2 regions of the Streptomyces sp. NPDC007991 genome follow, and region 1 is predicted to be linked to the other one. Evidence: riboswitches for the same ligand, from Rfam matches in the RefSeq annotation. Region 1 holds a riboswitch; the other holds the start of a gene.

Evidence for each region. A riboswitch is a leader RNA that binds a small molecule or an ion and turns the genes downstream of it on or off. The one in region 1 is predicted to bind cobalamin.
Region 2: linked by a shared signal. The riboswitch ahead of ACFZDA_RS25030 (cobalamin biosynthesis protein) and the one ahead of ACFZDA_RS19930 (ABC transporter substrate-binding protein) in region 1 are both predicted to bind cobalamin.

What each region holds. Positions count from the first base shown of each region.
Region 1 covers NZ_JBIBJD010000006.1:503,940-512,687, forward strand. The annotation lists gene ACFZDA_RS19920 (ATP-binding cassette domain-containing protein) at 1-506, opposite strand, end outside; gene ACFZDA_RS19925 (iron chelate uptake ABC transporter family permease subunit) at 503-1,516, opposite strand; gene ACFZDA_RS19930 (ABC transporter substrate-binding protein) at 1,513-2,529, opposite strand; cobalamin riboswitch at 2,598-2,788, opposite strand; gene ACFZDA_RS19935 (CoA-binding protein) at 2,880-3,308, shown strand; gene ACFZDA_RS19940 (amino acid permease) at 3,443-5,068, shown strand; gene ACFZDA_RS19945 (4-hydroxybenzoate 3-monooxygenase) at 5,107-6,330, shown strand; gene ACFZDA_RS19950 (YbaK/EbsC family protein) at 6,384-6,941, opposite strand; gene ACFZDA_RS19955 (cupin domain-containing protein) at 6,982-7,554, opposite strand; gene ACFZDA_RS19960 (EamA family transporter) at 7,652-8,509, shown strand; gene ACFZDA_RS19965 (DapH/DapD/GlmU-related protein) at 8,541-8,748, opposite strand, start outside.
Region 2 covers NZ_JBIBJD010000008.1:415,050-423,797, forward strand. The annotation lists gene ACFZDA_RS25025 (cobyric acid synthase) at 1-882, opposite strand, end outside; gene ACFZDA_RS25030 (cobalamin biosynthesis protein) at 879-1,820, opposite strand; cobalamin riboswitch at 1,921-2,060, opposite strand; gene ACFZDA_RS25035 (hypothetical protein) at 2,202-2,423, opposite strand; gene ACFZDA_RS25040 (inorganic phosphate transporter) at 2,457-3,713, opposite strand; gene ACFZDA_RS25045 (class II aldolase/adducin family protein) at 3,962-4,693, shown strand; gene ACFZDA_RS25050 (alpha/beta fold hydrolase) at 5,323-6,450, shown strand; gene ACFZDA_RS25055 (hypothetical protein) at 6,673-8,073, shown strand; gene ACFZDA_RS25060 (VOC family protein) at 8,091-8,504, opposite strand; gene ACFZDA_RS25065 (ATP-binding cassette domain-containing protein) at 8,720-8,748, shown strand, end outside.

The sequences.
Region 1 (8,748 bases):
CGGGGTTCCTGGGCGAGCGCGCGGGCGATCTGCACCCGCTGGCGTTCGCCGCCCGAGAGGGTGTGCCAGGGCTGGTCGGCGCGGTCGGCGAGGCCGGTGCGGTCCAGGGCTTCGCGCACGGCCCGTTCGTCGTCCACCGAGCCCGGCGTCCAGGCGCGGCGGTGCGGTACGCGGCCCAGCCGTACGACGTCCACCACCGTCAACTCGACCTGTGTGTCGGCCTGCTGCTCGACCACCGCGAGCCGCCGGGCGACGGTACGGCGGGGCAGGTCGCCCAGCGGCGTGCCGTCGAGGGTGACGACTCCGGCGGTCGGTGTGAGCAACCCGGCCAGCAGCCGCAGCAGCGTGGACTTGCCGGAGCCGTTGGGGCCGAGGACGCCGACCGTGGAGCCGGGCTCGGGCGCGAGGACGACGCCGTCGAGGATGAGGCGCCCGTCGGCACGGCGACCGACCCGGTCGGCCCGCAGCCCGGCGCCCGGCGCCGCTGCTCCCGCCGCCCCGCTCACCGCACCCTCCGCGTCCGGTACAGCACCACCACGAACGCCGGCACCCCGATCAGCGACGTCACGACTCCCACCGGCACCTCCTGGGGATCCAGCACCGTACGGGCGAGGGTGTCCACCCACACCAGGAACACCGCCCCGGCGAGGGCCGTGACCGGCAGCAGCCGGACGTGCCCGGGACCGGCCAGGGCCCGCGCGGCGTGCGGCAGGACCAGCCCGACGAAGCCGATCGCCCCGGCCGAGCTGACCAGCGCGGCCGTGAGCAGGGCCGTGACGCACAGCAGCACCAGACGGGTGCGGGCCACGGACACCCCGAGCGCCGCCGCCGCGTCCTGCCCGAAGGCGAAGGCGTCGAGGGTGCGGGCGTACGACAGGCACACCACCAGCGTCACGGCCAGGACCGCCAGGCACAGCCACACGTCGGTCCAGCCCGCGCCGCCGAGCGAGCCGAGGAGCCAGAACAGCACGCCCCGGGTCGTCTCGGCATCGGCGGCGGTCATCACGACGAAGGAGGTGAGCGCGGAGAAGAGCTGCATGGCGGCGACGCCCGCGAGGACGACCCGGTCGGTGGTGCCGCCGAGGGTGTGGCTGAGCAGCAGCACCAGCGCGAAGGACACCAGGGCGCCGAGGAACGCGCCCGCGGACACCGACACGGCACCGCCGCCCACGCCCAGGACGACCACCACGACCGCGCCGGTGGAGGCGCCGGAGGACACCCCGAGCACGAACGGGTCGGCGAGCGGGTTGCGCAGCAGCGACTGCATCACCGCCCCGCAGACGGCCAGTCCGGCCCCGCACACGGCCGCGAGCAGGGTGCGCGGCAGCCGCAGCTGCCAGACGATCCCGTCGCGGATCGGCGTCAGTTCCGAGCTGCCGAGACCGAGATGGGCCGCGACGGCCGACCAGACGTCCGCGACCCGGATGTCGGCCGGGCCGACGGTGATCGCCAGGGCCAGGGAGACCACCAGCAGCAAGGCGCCTGCGACACCGAGCGCGGGCCCGCGGACGGTCACTTCACGAGCCCGAACGCGCGCAGTCGGGCGGCGACCTGTTCCACGCCCTCGATCGTGCGGATGGTCGGGTTCATGGCCTGCCCGCTGAGCAGCACGTACCGCTTGTGCCGGACCGCGTCCATGTTCCTGGTGACCGGGTTGGACTCCAGGAAGGCGATCTTCTTCGCGGCCGACTCGGCGGTCTGCGACTTACGGGTCAGGTCGCCGATGACGAGGACGTCTGGGTCGCGTTCGGCGACCGTCTCCCAGTTGACCTGCGGCCACTCCTCGTGCGTGTCGTCGAAGACGTTCTTCGCGCCGAGGGCCCGGGTGATGATGCCGGGCGCTCCGCAACAGCCCGCCAGGTAGGGCGACTCGGAGTTGGCGAACCAGTACAGGAGGGTGACGTCGGAGGCGTGGATGCCCCGCGTGGCCTTCGCCATGCGCCGCTGGAGGGAGGCCACGAGCCTGTCGCCCCGTTCCTTCACCCCGAACACGGTCGCCAGGTCGCGCACTTCGCCGTAGACGGTGTCGATGCCCAGCGGCTTGGCGCGCGCGCCGTCCCCGTCGCCGGAGTTGTTCTTGCCGGCGCAGTCCGACGGGGAGACGTACGTCGGGACGCCGAGCTTCTCGAACTGCTCGCGGGTGGCTACGCCGCCCTTGCCGAGGGTGGAGACGAAGGACGCCGCGACGAAGTCCGGGCCGGTGTCCAGGACCCGTTCGAAGGAGGGGTTGTCGTCGGCGATGCGCGGCACCTTCGCGTTGGCCTTCGCCAGCCCCTTCATCACGGGGTCGGTCCAGGTGGCGGTGCCCGCGAGACGGTCGGCGAGGCCGAGGGAGAGCAGGATCTCGGTGGTGCCCTGGTTCAGGGAGACGGCGTGCTTCGGCGGGGCGTCGACGCGCACCTCGTGGCCGCAGTTGTCGAGCGTGACGGCGGCCTTGGTGGTGGTGGGCTTCGCGTCGCCGCAGCCGGTCACGAGCAGGGAGCCGGCCGCGAGCAGGACGGCGGCACGGGCGGGTCGGGCGAGGGGCACGCAAACCAGTCCTCAGTCGTCGAGGGCTCGATCGCGGAGCCCGGTCGTACGGTGCTTCCCCGCCGCCTACGGCCGCGGGGGCCGCCAGCAGGTCTTCGGACTCGGGTTCGTCCGGTGCGGAGCGCCTTCCCGGACGTCACACGTACCGTCCAGTGGCCGAGGCCCCGCCCGTCCCCCTCACCGCTGCGCGTCAGTTCCGGATTCGCACCGGATTCCCTGACCCACGTACATGGGTTCGACTGGCCTCGGCAAGCTATCACGGCGCGCGCGGGGGAATCACCGCCCGCCCCGCACGGTTGCACCCAGGGGAGCCCCCAGCAGTTCTTCCGCGACGTACGAGGAGGCCGCCGGTGTACGGCGACGAGGCAACGGTCCGCAGGATCCTCACCGAGCTCGGCGACACCTGGGCCGTGGTGGGCCTGTCGTCGAACCGGCAGCGCGCGGCGTACGGGGTGGCCGCCGTGCTCCAGCGCTTCGGCAAGCGCGTCGTGCCCGTGCATCCCAAGGCGGAGCCGGTGCACGGCGAGCAGGGGTACGCGAGCCTGGCGGACATCCCCTTCGACGTGGACGTCGTGGACGTGTTCGTGAACAGCGATCTCGCCGGAGCCGTCGCGGACGAGGCGGTCGCCAAGGGCGCGCGGGCCGTGTGGTTCCAGCTCGGCGTCATCGACGAGGCGGCCTGGGACCGGACCCGCGCCGCGGGCCTGGAGATGGTGATGGACCGCTGCCCGGCGATCGAGATCCCACGGCTTCCTCATCGCCGCGTACAGAATTCCTGAAGCGCTTTCCAGGAAATGCCCGCGCCCGGTCAAGGCCGCACAACTCGTCTTCTGCCGCCGGATGACGGATTCCTAATCTGAGGCCTCTTGCTCGCAGGACTCGCCGAGTTCTTCTACGAGAGGCCCCTTGATTCATGGTGAGCGTCGACCAGGCAGCAGCGGGGGTAAAGGGGGGTCCGGGCGGACTGCGCCGGGACGTCGGACTGATCGGGCTCATGTGGGCGTCGGTCGGTTCCATCATCGGCTCCGGGTGGCTGTACGGAGCCGAGAAGGCGGTCGTGGCGGCCGGGCCCGCAGCGATTTTGTCGTGGCTGATCGGCGCGGTCGCGATCGTGCTGCTGGCCCTGGTGCACGCGGAACTCGGCGGTATGTTCCCGGTCGCGGGCGGCACGGCGCGCTATCCGCACTACGCGTTCGGCGGACTGGCCGGCATGTCCTTCGGCTGGTTCTCCTGGCTCCAGGCGGCGACCGTGGCACCGATCGAGGTCGAGGCCATGATCGGCTATGCCGGGCACTGGCACTGGGCGCAGGGCTTCCAGCACGCCAAGGACGGGACGCTGACGACCAGCGGGTTCGTCGTCGCCGTACTCCTCATGGCCGTGTTCGTCGTGATCAACTTCCTCGGGGTGCGGCTCCTGGCGCACACCAACAGCGCCGCCACCTGGTGGAAGGTGGCCGTGCCGCTGGCCGCGATCTTCATCATCGCGGCCGGGAACTTCCACCCGGGCAACTTCACCGAGCACGGCTTCGCCCCGTTCGGTGCCCACGGCGTGCTGAGCGCCGTCAGTTCCAGCGGCATCATCTTCGCCCTGCTGGGCTTCGAGCAGGCGATCCAGCTGGCGGGCGAGAGCCGCGACCCGGCCCGTGACCTGCCCCGCGCGACGCTCGGCTCGGTCGCCATCGGAGCCGGGATCTACGTCCTGCTCCAGGTCGTCTTCATCGCGGCCCTGCCACTGGCCTCCTTCGCGCACGGCTGGACCAAGCTCGACTACCCCGGTATCAGCGGCCCCTGGGCGGGGCTGGCCACCCTGCTGGGGCTCGGCTGGCTGAGCGTGGTGCTGTACCTGGACGCGGTCGTCTCCCCCGGCGGCACCGGCCTGATCTACACCACCGCCACCTCCCGCGTCTCCTACGGCCTGGCCCGCAACGGCTACGCGCCGAAGATCTTCACCCGCACCGACGCCCGCGGGGTGCCGTGGTTCGGGCTGATCGTCTCCTTCGTGACCGGCGTGGTCTGCTTCCTGCCGTTTCCGAGCTGGCAGCAGCTGGTCGGCTTCATCACCTCGGCGAGCGTGCTGATGTACGCGGGCGCCCCGCTGGCGTACGGCGTCTTCGCCGGCCGGCTGCCGCACCGCGCACGGCCCTACCGGCTGCCCGCCGGGAACGTCGTCTCCCCGCTGTCGTTCGTCGTGGCCAACCTCATCATCTACTGGTCGACCTGGGACACCCTGTGGCGGCTCGGGGTGGCCATCGTCCTCGGCTACGTCCTGCTCGGCGGATACGCCTGGTACGCCACCCGCAAGCAACTGCCCGACGCGCCCCGGCTCGACTGGAGGGCCGCCCAGTGGCTGCCCGTCTATCTGCTGGGCATGGGCGTCATCTCCTGGCAGGGCGGCTTCGGCGGCCAGGGACACATCGGGCTGTGGTGGGACATCGTGGTCATCACGGTGTTCTCCCTGGCGATCTACTACTGGGCCCGGGCGTCGGCGTCCCGGCCGGAGGAGATCGAGCGGAGCATCGGGGAGGTGGCCGTCCACTGACACCGTGCCCGCGCGGGCACGGCCTCCATAATGAGCGCATGACCCAAGCCTCCGCGCCTCCCGACTCCGGCGCCCCGCAACGCTTCCCAGTCGTTGTCGTGGGCGCCGGTCCCGCCGGGCTGACCGTCGGCAACATCCTGCGGGCCGCGGCCGTGGACTGCCTGGTGCTGGAGACCGGGACCCGGGAGTTCATAGAACAGCGGCCCCGGGCCGGAGTCATCGAGGAGTGGGCCGTACGGGGCCTGGAGAAGCGGGGCCTCGCCCGGAACCTGATGGACCGCGCCGAGTTGCACTCCGCGTGCGAGTTCCGCTTCGACGGCGCGCGGTACCGGTTTCCCTACGCGGAGCTGACCGGCAGTCACCACTACGTCTACCCGCAGCCGTTGCTGGTGACGGACCTGGTGCGCGAGTACGCCGACGTGCGCGGCGGGCGGATCCGCTTCGGGGTCCGGGACGTGCGGGTGCACGACATCGACTCCGACCGGCCCTCGGTGTCGTACACCTGCCCGGAGACGGGTGAACACCGCGTGGTGCACTGCGACTTCGTGGCCGGCTGCGACGGGGCGCGCGGGGTGACCCGGGCCGCCCTGCCGCCGGAGCGGGTGCGCGTCGCGCGGCACGACTACGGCATCGGCTGGCTGGCCCTGCTCGCCGAGGCGCCGCCGTCCGCCGACTGCGTGTTGTTCGGCTGCCACGCCAAGGGGTTCGCCGGGCAGATGCCCCGCAGCCCGGAGGTGACCCGCTACTACCTCCAGTGCCCGCCGGGCGACGACCCGCAGAACTGGCCGCACGAGCGTGTCTGGGCGGAACTCCAGGAGCGGCTCGGGGCGTCCGGTGTGCCGCCGCTGACCGAGGGGCGGCTGATCGAGAAGCGCGTGCTGGACATGCACGACTACGTGGTCGAGCCGATGGTCTGCGGCCGGCTCTTCCTCGCCGGTGACGCGGCCCACCTGGTCGCCCCCATCGCCGCCAAGGGCATGAACCTCGCCCTGCACGACGCCTTCCTGCTCGGCGACGCCCTGGTGGCCCAGCTGACCGGCGGGGACGACAGCGGCCTCGGCGGCTACGCCCAGGCGTGCCTGCGGCGGGTGTGGGACTACCAGGAGTTCTCGCAGTGGCTGTCCGAGGTCTACCACGGCACGGCGGCCGGTGACCCGTTCCGCGCGGGCACCACGCTGGCCCGCCTGCGCCGCCTGTTCTCCTCGCCGGCGGCCGCCGCGGCGTTCGCCGAGCAGTACCTCGGGACGGCCGCGCGGTACTGATCCATGACGCGCACCGGCCGCTGACCCACCACGCGGCGGCACAGGACCTGCCCTCAGGCGACGCCGAGCCCCTCCAGCACCACGGCGCCCGGCAGTTCCGCGAAGGCCTTGCCCGGCACCAGCAGCTTGCCGCGCCGCCGGCCGCTGCCGACCAGTACGTACGGCAGATCGACGACGGCCGCGTCCACCAGCACGGGCCAGCCGCCCGGCAGTCCGAGCGGGGTGATGCCGCCGTACTCCATGCCGGTCTCCCCGGTCGCCGTGTCCATGGCGGCGAACGAGGCCTTGCGGGCGCCGAGTTGGCGGCGTACGACGCCGTTGACGTCGACCCGGGTGGTGGACGGCACGACGCTCGCGGCGAGGGTGGTCTCGCCGCCTCGCTTGCCCGCGACCACCACGCAGTTCGCGGACCGCTCCAGCAGGTCACGGCCGTAGTGCTCCACGAAAGTCGCGGTGTCGGCCCACTGCGGCTCGGTGTCGACGTAGAGGATCTGGCCGGCCGGGACGCTGCCGTGCCAGTGGCGTACGGCGTCGGCGACCGGGCCGGTGAGCTCGTCGAGGCAGGCGGGGGCCGGACGGGCGTCGTCGAAGTGTCCGATGGGTGCGCGCATGGCCGCACGTTAACAACACCGGGCCGCCCTCGGGACCGTCTCAGGTCACGGGCGGCACCGAGACGGCCATCACCATCTCCATCGGCACCTCGCCGGTGTTGCCGTACGTGTGCGGGAGGTTGGCCTCGAAGGACACGCTCGCGCCGGCGGGGACGCGGTGCTCCACGCCGTCGACGGTGAGCGTCAGCTCCCCGGCCGTGACGTGGAGCAGCTCCATGGTGCCGGCGGGGTGCGGGTCGGACGCGCTGCTCTCGCCGGGCATGAGCCGCCAGTCCCACATCTCCAGCGGGCCGGGCGCCTCGGTGCCCGCGAGCAGCCGGTTGTAGCTGCCGGCCTCGGTGCGCCACAGCCGTACCGCCTGTTCGGCGGGGACGACGCGGACCTTGGGGCCCTGCTCGTAGTCGAGGAGGGTGGTGATGCTGACGCCGAGCGCGTCGCCGATCTTGACGACGGTACCGAGGCTGGGGTTGGTGCGGGCCTGCTCGATCTGGATGAGCATGCCGCGGCTGACGCCCGCCCGGGCGGCCAGCACGTCCAGCGTGAAGCCGCGTACCGCGCGCCAGTGCTTGACGCTGCGCGCCAGCGACTGGGTCAGCAGGTCGAGGTCCGACACATTCCGTCCAATATTCTGTATGACGTAGTGCAGTGTGTTGCACTACGGTGTGGTTGACCCGATCGTTCACCGAACTGTACTGCGAGGCATCCGTCCCATGACAGCGCTCTTCGCCCTGGCCACCAGCGTCCTGTGGGGAGTGGCCGACTTCGGCGGCGGACTGCTGACGCGGCGCACGCCCGCGCTGACGGTGGTCGTGGTCTCGCAGTCGATCGCGGTGGTCGTGCTGGGCGCGGTCGTCGTGGCGACGGGCGGCTGGAGTGAGGCCGGGCCGCAGCTGTGGTTCGCCGTGGCCGCCGGTCTGGCCGGGCCGGTGGCGATGCTCGCCTTCTACAAGGCGCTCGCGCTGGGCCCGATGGGTGTGGTCTCGCCGCTGGGCTCGATCGGGGTGGCCGTGCCGGTCGGCGTGGGCCTGGTGCTGGGCGAGCGTCCCGGCATGCTCCAGTTCTTCGGCATCCTGGTCGCCGTCGCCGGTGTCTGTCTGGCCGGCGGCCCGCAGTTGCGCGGCGCGCCCGTCCAGCGGCAGGCCATCGCCCTGACCCTGCTCGCGGCCTTCGGCTTCGGGGCGGTGATGGCCCTGATCGCCGAGGCGTCGACCACGCTCACGGGGCTGTTCCTCGCCCTGTTCGTGCAGCGGGTGACGAATGTCGCCGCCGGCGGGCCGGCGCTGTATGTGTCGGTGCGGCGCGGGGCGTCCGCCCTTCCGGCGGACGGCTTCCCATGGGGTTCCCTGCCGGCCCTCGCCTTCGTCGGTCTCGCGGACGTCGCGGCGAACGGCACGTACGCGATCGCCGCGCAGCACGGCCCGGTCACCGTCGCCGCCGTGCTCGCCTCGCTCTACCCGGTGGTGACCGCCGTGGCCGCGCGCGCTGTGCTCCACGAACGGCTGCGGGCGGTACAGGCCGCGGGCTCGGGGCTGGCCCTGGTGGGGACGGTTCTGCTGGCCTCGGGCTGAGTCGGCCGCGACGGTTCAGGGCTGGGGCGGTTCAGGATTCCGGCTCCAGCTCGGCGAGTCCCGCCGACGCCTCCTCGTCCAGCCCGGCGAGCCGGGCCGCCGTGTCCTCGTCCAGGCCCGACAGGGCGCGCAACTGCTCGGGCGTGACCCCCTCCGGTATCGGCACCGGCGGCGGGGTGCGCAGCGGCGGCTGCCAGCCGTCGGCCGGTGTCCAGCGCCGTACGACGCGGGCCGGCGCG
Region 2 (8,748 bases), on a different contig from region 1:
CCGGTCCACGAACCGCACGACGACACCGGGTTCGGCGGCCAGCGCGTCGACGTCCGTGAAGTTGGACATCAGCGGAACCGCGCAGACGGCGACGCGCAGCACGTCCTCGCCGACCGGAGGGGCGACGACGGACTCCCGGACCGTGCCCCGCAGGGAGACGCGCAGCCCGTCCTCCTCGTCGATGCCGAGCCCGTGCCGGAACGGCAGGACGCCGTACGTACGCCGCCCGGTGAGCCCTTGGAGCATGTCGAGACCCGGCTCCAGCAGGGAGACGTCCCCCCGGAACTTGTTGACGAGGAACCCGGCGACGCAGCTCTGGTCCTCGCGCGACAGCAGCGCGACGGTTCCGAAGAACGACGCGAAGACACCGCCCCGGTCGATGTCGCCGACGACGAGCACGGGGAGCCCGGCGCCCCGGGCGATCCCCATGTTGACGATGTCGGTCCGCCGCAGATTGATCTCGGCGGGACTGCCCGCCCCCTCACAGATCACCGCGTCATACGTGCCCCGCAACCGCTCCAGGCAGTCCAGCACGGTCCCGAGCAGCTGCTGCTGCCGTCCGCCGTGGTACCCGCGTGCGCTGAGCTCCCCGACCGGCTTGCCCAGCAGCACGACCTGACTGCTGCGCTCGCCGCCGGGCTTGAGCAGCACCGGGTTCATCAGCGCGGTCGGCTCGACGCGGCAGGCCTGCGCCTGCATGGCCTGCGCCCGCCCGATCTCGGCCCCTTCCTTCGTCACGAAGGAGTTGAGGGACATGTTCTGCGCCTTGAAGGGCGCGACCTTGACGCCTTGGCGCGCCAGCCACCGGCAGATCCCGGCGGTCACGACGCTCTTGCCGGCGTCGGAGGTGGTACCGGCGACGAGAAGCCCACCGCCCGTCATGACGTACGCCCTTTCGCGATACGGCGCGCGGCGGCACAGACGCCGAGCGCGAGCCAGCCGACCCGCCTGGACAGCCGTACGGCCCGTGCGATGTCCCGGGTGGCGACGGGGCGTCCGGCGCCGTTGAGCACGGGCCGGTGCTCGACGCGCCCGCCGTACGACAGGGTCCCGCCCAGCCGCACCCCGAGCGCCCCCGCGAACGAGGCCTCCACGGGCCCGGCGTTGGGGCTCGGATGCCGGCCGGCATCGGCACGCCAGGCGCGCACCGCTCCCCGTGGATCGTCTCCTGCCAGAGCCGCGAGCACGGCGGTCAGCCGGGACCCCGGCCGGCCCGCGAGATCGTCCAGCCGCGCGGAGGCCCACCCGTAGCGCCGGTACCGGGCCGACTTGTGCCCGACCATGGCGTCGAGGGTGTTGACGGCCCGGAAGCCGAGGAGCCCCGGCACACCGGCGACGGCCCCCCACACGAGCGCCCCCACGACGGCGTCGGAGGTGTTCTCGGCGACGGACTCGACCACGGCCCGGGCGATCCCGTCGGCGTCGAGCGCCTGAGGATCCCGCCCGCACAGATGCGGCAGCCGCGCCCGGGCCCCTTCGACGTCCCCCGCCTCCAGGGCACGCCCGATGGCCTGTGCCTCCCGCGCGAGCGAAGTCCCCCCGACCACGGCCCAGGTGGCGGCACCGGTCAGTACGACGGAGGCGACGGCGGAGTCCCGTACGGCACGCGCGGCGACACCCCCGAGCGCGACGGCACCTCCGGCGCACAGCGCGGTGTGCAGCGCGCCCCACCCGCGGTGGTCCCGCCACAACACCCGTTCCACGGCCTCCGCGGCCCGCCCGAACACGGCGACCGGATGCCCCCGGCGGGGATCGCCGAGCAGCAGGTCACCGATCAGACCGGCGGCGGCGCCGTACGCGAAGACGCGACCGGCACCCATCGGCTCAGCCGGCCGCGGGGGCGGGCAGGGGTGGGGTACTGAACCTCGATCGGCAGCCGCGCATGGCGATATGTCCTCACTCAGGGTGTCCACGCCCTGGTTCGACTAGACCGGCGGTGAGAGTTCCTGGCTCCCGGGGATCACTACCCCGGTGACAGTGGCGGGACCGCGCCGGACTTCCACCGGCTTCCTCTCCTGCCGCCGTACTGGCCCCGGCAGTCCACCACGGCCGGGATCAGCCGTCAACTTGCCGTTGACCTGCGAGGGGAGAGTGTGCAGAAGCCCACACCGGCGCCCCGACGCCGAGTTGGCGCCCCCGCCGCACGACAACCGGGCGGCACAGGACCCAAGTCCCGTGCCGCCCGGTGGAATCGAGCGTGATCAGGCCACGATCAGATAGATCCCGTAGCCCACAGCCGCCGCGCACGCCGCGAAGCACGCGTACGCGCCCGTCACCGCGAGCCCCGCGGACCCGCCCTCGGCGGCCGCCCGCTCGCGGCGGGACAGGCCGGTGATGCCGAGGGTGAACAGGCCCACCAGGGCCACGGTGACCACGAGGCTGACGCCGAAGACGGAGCCGAGGGCCGCCCAGTCGATGTTCATGGCAGAGGTTCTCCTTGTGACCGAGCGGGCGGATCAGACCGGGGTGGTCGTGGTGGAGGGCCGGCGTTCGGCCGGGGTCGGTTCCGGTGCCGGGATCGTGGCGCTCGGCTCGTCCGCGGCCGTGCCGCCCACCGGCGGCGGGGTCACCGCGGCCATCGCCGTGGTCACCACACCGGCCGGCTCCGCCTCGTCTGCGGCGTTGACGTTGGTGTGGTCGACGACCTCACGCCGCGAGAGCTTCCAGATCGCCGCGCTGGAGGCGACGAGGAAGACGGCCACCACCGCGGTGCCCCAGCTGCCGAAGCCGGTGACGTACTCGGCGAGCGCGCCCACCAGGGCCGCCGCCGGCAGCGTCAGAGCCCAGGCGACGAACATCCGCGTGGCCGTCGACCAGCGGACGACACCGCCCTTGCGGCCGAGCCCCGCGCCCATCACCGAGCCGGACACGGAGTGGGTGGTGGAGAGGGAGAAGCCGATGTGCGAGGAGGCCAGGATGACCGTGGCCGCGCTGGTCTGGGCGGCGAAGCCCTGCTGCGGCTGGAGGTCGGTCAGGCCCTTGCCCATGGTGCGGATGATGCGCCAGCCGCCGAGGTAGGTGCCGAGCGCGATGGCGAGACCCGCCGAGAGGATGACCCAGGTGGGCGGGTCGGAGTCGGGGGCGACGGCGCCGCCGGCGACCAGGGCGAGGGTGATGACGCCCATCGTCTTCTGGGCGTCGTTGGTGCCGTGGGCCAGTGAGACCAGGCCTGCGGAGGCGATCTGGCCGGCGCGGTAGCCCTTCTCGGAGGCCTTGCCGTCGGCCTTCTTGCCGAGGGAGTACGTCAGCCGGGTGGCGAGCAGCGCCGCGACGCCGGCGACCAGCGGGGCGGCGATCGCCGGGATCAGCACCTTGGTGACCAGGACGTCACCGTGGACCGCGCCGACGCCCGCCGAGGCGATCGTGGCGCCGATCAGGCCGCCCATCAGGGCGTGCGAGGAACTGGACGGCAGGCCGACCAGCCAGGTCACCAGGTTCCAGAGGATCGCGCCGACCAGGGCGGCGAAGATGACCTCGGGACGGATGCCGGCCTCGTCGACGAGGCCTTTGGAGATCGTGTTGGCGACTTCCACGGACAGGAAGGCGCCGACCAGGTTGAGGACGGCCGACATGGCGACGGCGACCTTGGGCCGCATGGCGCCCGTGGAAATGGTCGTGGCCATCGCGTTCGCGGTGTCGTGGAAACCGTTCGTGAAATCGAACGCGAGTGCGGTTACCACCACAATCGCGAGGATCAGCGAGAAGCTTTCCATTTACCCAGGCAATCGTTCGAGGTCGTTGGCCAGTCGAACGTAGGTAACCCGAGTGAACGGAAGATGAACTGGGAGGGGCGCAGGGGTGTCCGCAAGCGAGGACTGCCGTTCCGTCCTGGGGGTGAGACCGCGTTCGTATACACGTCAACGCTATCTGTCCCGGTATGCGCCTTTTCGTAGGCGCGACTTCCGGCCTGAAGTGGACCCGCCCGGCCGCGCGTTGAGGGCCTGCCTGGCAGGATCGCCGCATGGCTGAGCAACGAGGCGACGGGCGGGGCACGGGGGACGTCCGGGACGGGGGACAGGACGTGGGGGAGACGCGGCGCAGGGATGTGCGCCCCGAGGAGGCGCGCGCCTGGGAGGAGCTCGTCACGACCGCCCGCCGGACCGTCTCCGACGGACTCGTCGTCGGCACGTCCGGGAACGTCTCGGTGCGCGTCGGGGACACGGTGCTGGTCACGCCGTCGGGCGTGCCCTACGACCGGCTGGAGCCGGACGACGTGACGGGCGTCGGCCTCGACGGCCGCCAGGTCCTCGGCACACTCGTCCCCACCAGTGAGCTGCCCATGCACCTCGCGGTCTACCGCACGACCGGCGCCCGTGCCGTCGTCCACACCCACGCCGTGCACGCGACGGCCGTCTCGACGCTCGTGAGCGAGCTGCCGCTGATCCACTACATGGCCGCCGCGCTCGGCGGACCCGTCCGGGTCGCCCCGTACGCCACGTACGGCACGGACGAGTTGGCCGAGAACATGCTCCACGCCCTCGCCGACCGCTCGGGCTGCCTCCTGAAGAACCACGGCACCATCACCTACGGCGCGTCCCTGGACCAGGCCTACGACCGCACGGCCCAGCTGGAATGGATGTGCCGCCTGTGGCTGACCGCCACCTCGGTCCCGGGCCTGTCCCCGAGCCTGCTGTCGGGGGAGCAACTGGCGCAGGTCCAGGAACGGCTACGGGGCTACGGACAACGCGGCTGACGCCCTGCCCGGACGACCGGTGCCGCAGCGCCGGCTCTGCCGCCCGCTCTGACCTGGCCGCCTCGGCGCACCGGCCGGGGATGCCACGGGGCGCCGCCGACCCTCGCGTCCGCCCCGAGCGCTGCTCGCGCCGCCGCCTCGCGGGTATGCAGGGGCATGGTGCGCGTGGGCCGACCTCGCCCCCGCAGCCCGGGCGCCCCGGTCACGCCGCTGACCCCGGCGTTGCGCCCGAGGACGCCGCCGACTTGAGCGTTTTCGCCGCGGGCATTGCCACCACGCCGCCGCTCGCCGCGCTCCGTCCATCGGGCGCGCCCGTCTCTCCGCCGCCCGCCCTTGCCTTGCCCTCCGGGCGCGCTCGTCTCTCCCTCCTCCGCCCTTGCCTTGCCCTCGGGGCGCAGCCGGCTCTCCGCCGCTCGCGGTGCTCTGCCGTGCGGGCGCAGCCGCCTCCCCGTCGTCCGCCGTGCGGGCGCAGCCCTCTCTCCGTCGCCCGCCCGCCTGTGCCCCGCCCTCCAAGCGCAGCCGCACACCGCCGACCACCCCTGTGCTCCACCTTGCTCCCTTCCCCGCGACGGTCACCCCGCCGCTGCCGCCCACTGGTCCCTCGCCCGGTCCGCCGGGACACTGGGGACGTGCGCACTGCCAGAGCGACGGCCGCTGCCGTCACCGCCCTGTTCGGAGTCGGTGCGGCCGCCGTGGCCGCCGGACGGTTCGCGAGTGACGCAGCGCTCAAGGCGCCTCCCGGCCGGCCCCTGCCCACCGAACCCCGGCTCACCGTGCACGGCACCGCCGCGGGGCAGATCAGCCTCACCCGGGACCTGGCCGCCCTGCGGCCCGGCCGCTACGGCCTGTCCGGCAACGGCTCCCACGCGATCGTCGGCCCCGTCCTGGCAGGCGCCTCGGACACCGCCGACACCGTCGTACGCCGCCTGGAGAGCGTCACGCACGGCACCCTGAAACCCGGCGACAAGGCCTGGCTCACCCCGAACGTGTACGTCGGCAACCCGAGCGCCGCCCTCGGCATCGAACACACCGACGTCGACATCCCCGGCGAACTCGGCGCCCTGCCCGCGTGGTTCGTGCCCGGCGCCCGGGACACCTGGGTGATCGCCGTGCACGGTCTCGGCACCACCCGGGAACTCGCCATGAACGTCATGGGGTTCCTGCACCGCAGCCACGTCCCGGTGCTCGCCCTCGCCTACCGCGGTGACCTGGGCGCACCCCGCCCGCCCGACGGCCTGAACCACCTCGGCGAGACCGAGTGGCGCGACCTCGACGCCGCGATCCGCCACGCCGTACGCCACGGCGCCCGGCAGGTCGTCCTGCACGGCTGGTCCACCGGCGCCACCATGGCCCTGCGCGCCGCCGCGCAGTCGGGGCTGCGCGACCGTGTCTCCGGGCTCGTCCTGGACTCCCCGGTGCTCAGCTGGGAGACCACCCTGCGCGCCCTCGCCGCGGCCCGCCACACCCCGGGCGTACTGCTGCCCCTGGCGGTCCGCGCCGCACGGGGCCGCACCGGCCTGTACGGCGACCGCGTCCCGGGCGCGTCCCCCGCCACCGGGCTCCAGGTCCCGGCCCTCGTCTTCCACGGACCGGACGACACGGTCGCCCCCTGGCAGCTCTCCCGCCGGCTCGCCGACGCCCGCCCCGACATGGTCTCCTTCCGCACCGTCGGCAACGCGCCCCACGGAGCCATGTGGAACGCCGACCCGCGGGCCTACGAGGAGGCCCTGCGGCGCTTCCTGACACCTCTCATGTGACCCCTGGCTTCGCCGCACCCCCCGTTCACTCGCCCTTCGCCCCGTCGCAACCATGCCCCGTCCCCCTCCCCGCTGACCGGTCGTGACGATTCCGTTTAGCGTCGTACCACTGGCCTGTTCGCGGCCCTCGACCACTCACGGGACCCCGTGCGTTGGCCATCCCCGTCGCCCGCCGTGACATTCCGTTTGGGTTTTCGGACCGTCAACCGGAAGACTGCCCTCGTGACGTCCCGTATCCCGCGCGACTCCAGGCTTCGACTCGTCCGCCCGCGACCCCTGGCCGCCGCCCCCCCAGCGATGAACCAGCGGCGCTCGCGCCGCCCCGCGCCGCGCCCCCCGGAGGGCACCCCGGCACCGGCGGAGCTGGCCAGAATGGCACGCTCAGGTCTGGCCGACGCGGCCCGCGTCGCCCGCTGGGCCGACACCGAGCTCGGCCCCGGCCGCGGCAGCGCCACCGCCGACGGCAAGGCCACCCTCTCCGCCCCGACCGCCGAACGGGCCGCCCACGAGCTGGGCCTGAACCCGGATCAGGTCAGAGCCGACTGGGACACCGCCCGGCTCGCCGGTCTCGTCGAGGTGCACGGCGACAGCGCCCGCCCCGGCTGGCGGCTGCGCGCCTGGGACCGCGACGACAGTGCCGTCCTGCGGGGCTGGGTCGCCCTCTTCGACGCCTGGTCGCTCGCCTGTCCGGAACCCGAGGACCACGAGCCCGCCGCCGTCGCCGAGGTCGTCTCGGCCATGCCGCAGGTGCTCTCGTTCCTCCAGCTGTCCGCCGGCCCCGTCCCCGTGGAGCAGCTCCTCGACCTGCTGGAGCAGCGCGTCACCGAGCTGCGCACCGCACGCTGCGAGATCCCCTACGGCCCCCAGCCCGAGCCGCAGCCCGAACCGGCGCCCAGCGACGCCCCGCTCGCCCCGCTCCTCGACTGGGCCCTGCGCGCCCTCGCCTCCGTCGGCGCCCTCACCTACGGCGACGGCCAGGCCACGCTCACCCCGCTCGGAAGCTGGGCCGTCTGGGTCAAGCTGGAACAGATCTGCGTCGCCGCGCAGAGCCCCGCCGGGAACATCGAGCAGGCCGCCGAGGACATGCTCCGCGGCTGCGCCCAGCTGCGCCCCAACGCGGCCCGCGCCGAATACCGGGCCTGGCTCGCCGCCCGCCCCGTCGGCAGCGCCGTCACCGAACTCCTCCGCGCCGCCCGCGGCGAGGACGCCCTGCTGCGCGGCCTCGCCTTCGAGGCGCTGCGCGTGGTCGGCGCCCCCGCCGAGCCGGACGTCCGCGCCGTGCTGGACGAGCCGACGCTCAGGCCGTACGCGCTGCTGTGGCTGGCCGAGCACGACGGGACCGACCCCGAGGACGCCCACGAGGTCCTCACCCGGGAGGAGGCGACCTGGCTGTGGGTGGACACCGCGGCCGCCGTCGCCGACCACGGTGAGGCGCCGCTGCTCGTCCGCCACCTGGAGTCCGCCGTACAGCCGACCGTCCCGATGCTGCTGGACGAGGTGCGGGCCGTGGGCCACCCGCGGACCGTGCAGGTCCTGGTCGCCCTCGCCGCGGCACACCCCGACCCGGCCCTGGCCAAGGCCGTACGCCGGGCCGCCTTCCAGGTGCACACCGGCGGCAGCTGAGGCCCCGGGCCGGGCCGTCAGCCGGGTATCTCCGGCGCGTACGTCCCGAAGCTCCACACGTTGCCCTCGAGGTCCCGGGCCATGTAGTCCCGCGAGCCGTAGTCCTGGTCCGTCGGGGGCATCAGGACTTCCGCGCCGTGGTCCACGGCGCGGCGGTGGTGCGCGTCCACGTCGTCCACGACGACGTACACCCCGGTCGTGCCCCCGTGCCCCATCGCCTTGTCGAAGACGCTGCCGGTGCCCTTGCTGCCGATCATCACCGCGCCGTTGCCCTGCGTCAGCTCGGCGTGCATCACCGCGCCGTCCTCGCCCTCGAACACCGACAGCTCGGTGAAGCCGAAAGCCTCCGTGAGCTGCCGGATGGCCGCCTTCGCGTCGGCGTACAGCAGCGTGGGGCAGATGCTCGGACGCCCGCCGGACATGCCTGCCATACCGACCACTCCCTTCCGCTGCCCAGTCTGGCACCCACCACTGACACCGGCCCGGCGGGAAGAGACCCGGCGAGACGAACCGAACACCCGCACGCAGAAAAAGTGGTTGCACCGCCCCGTTAGACTGTCCCTCATGGCCTTTCTCCTCGCGCATTAGACGGCGGGAACGTCCTCAGCCGCCCATCCCGCCCCCGTATCCGCCCTGGAGTCTGTCCGTGATCTCCGCCTCCGGTATCGAGCTGCG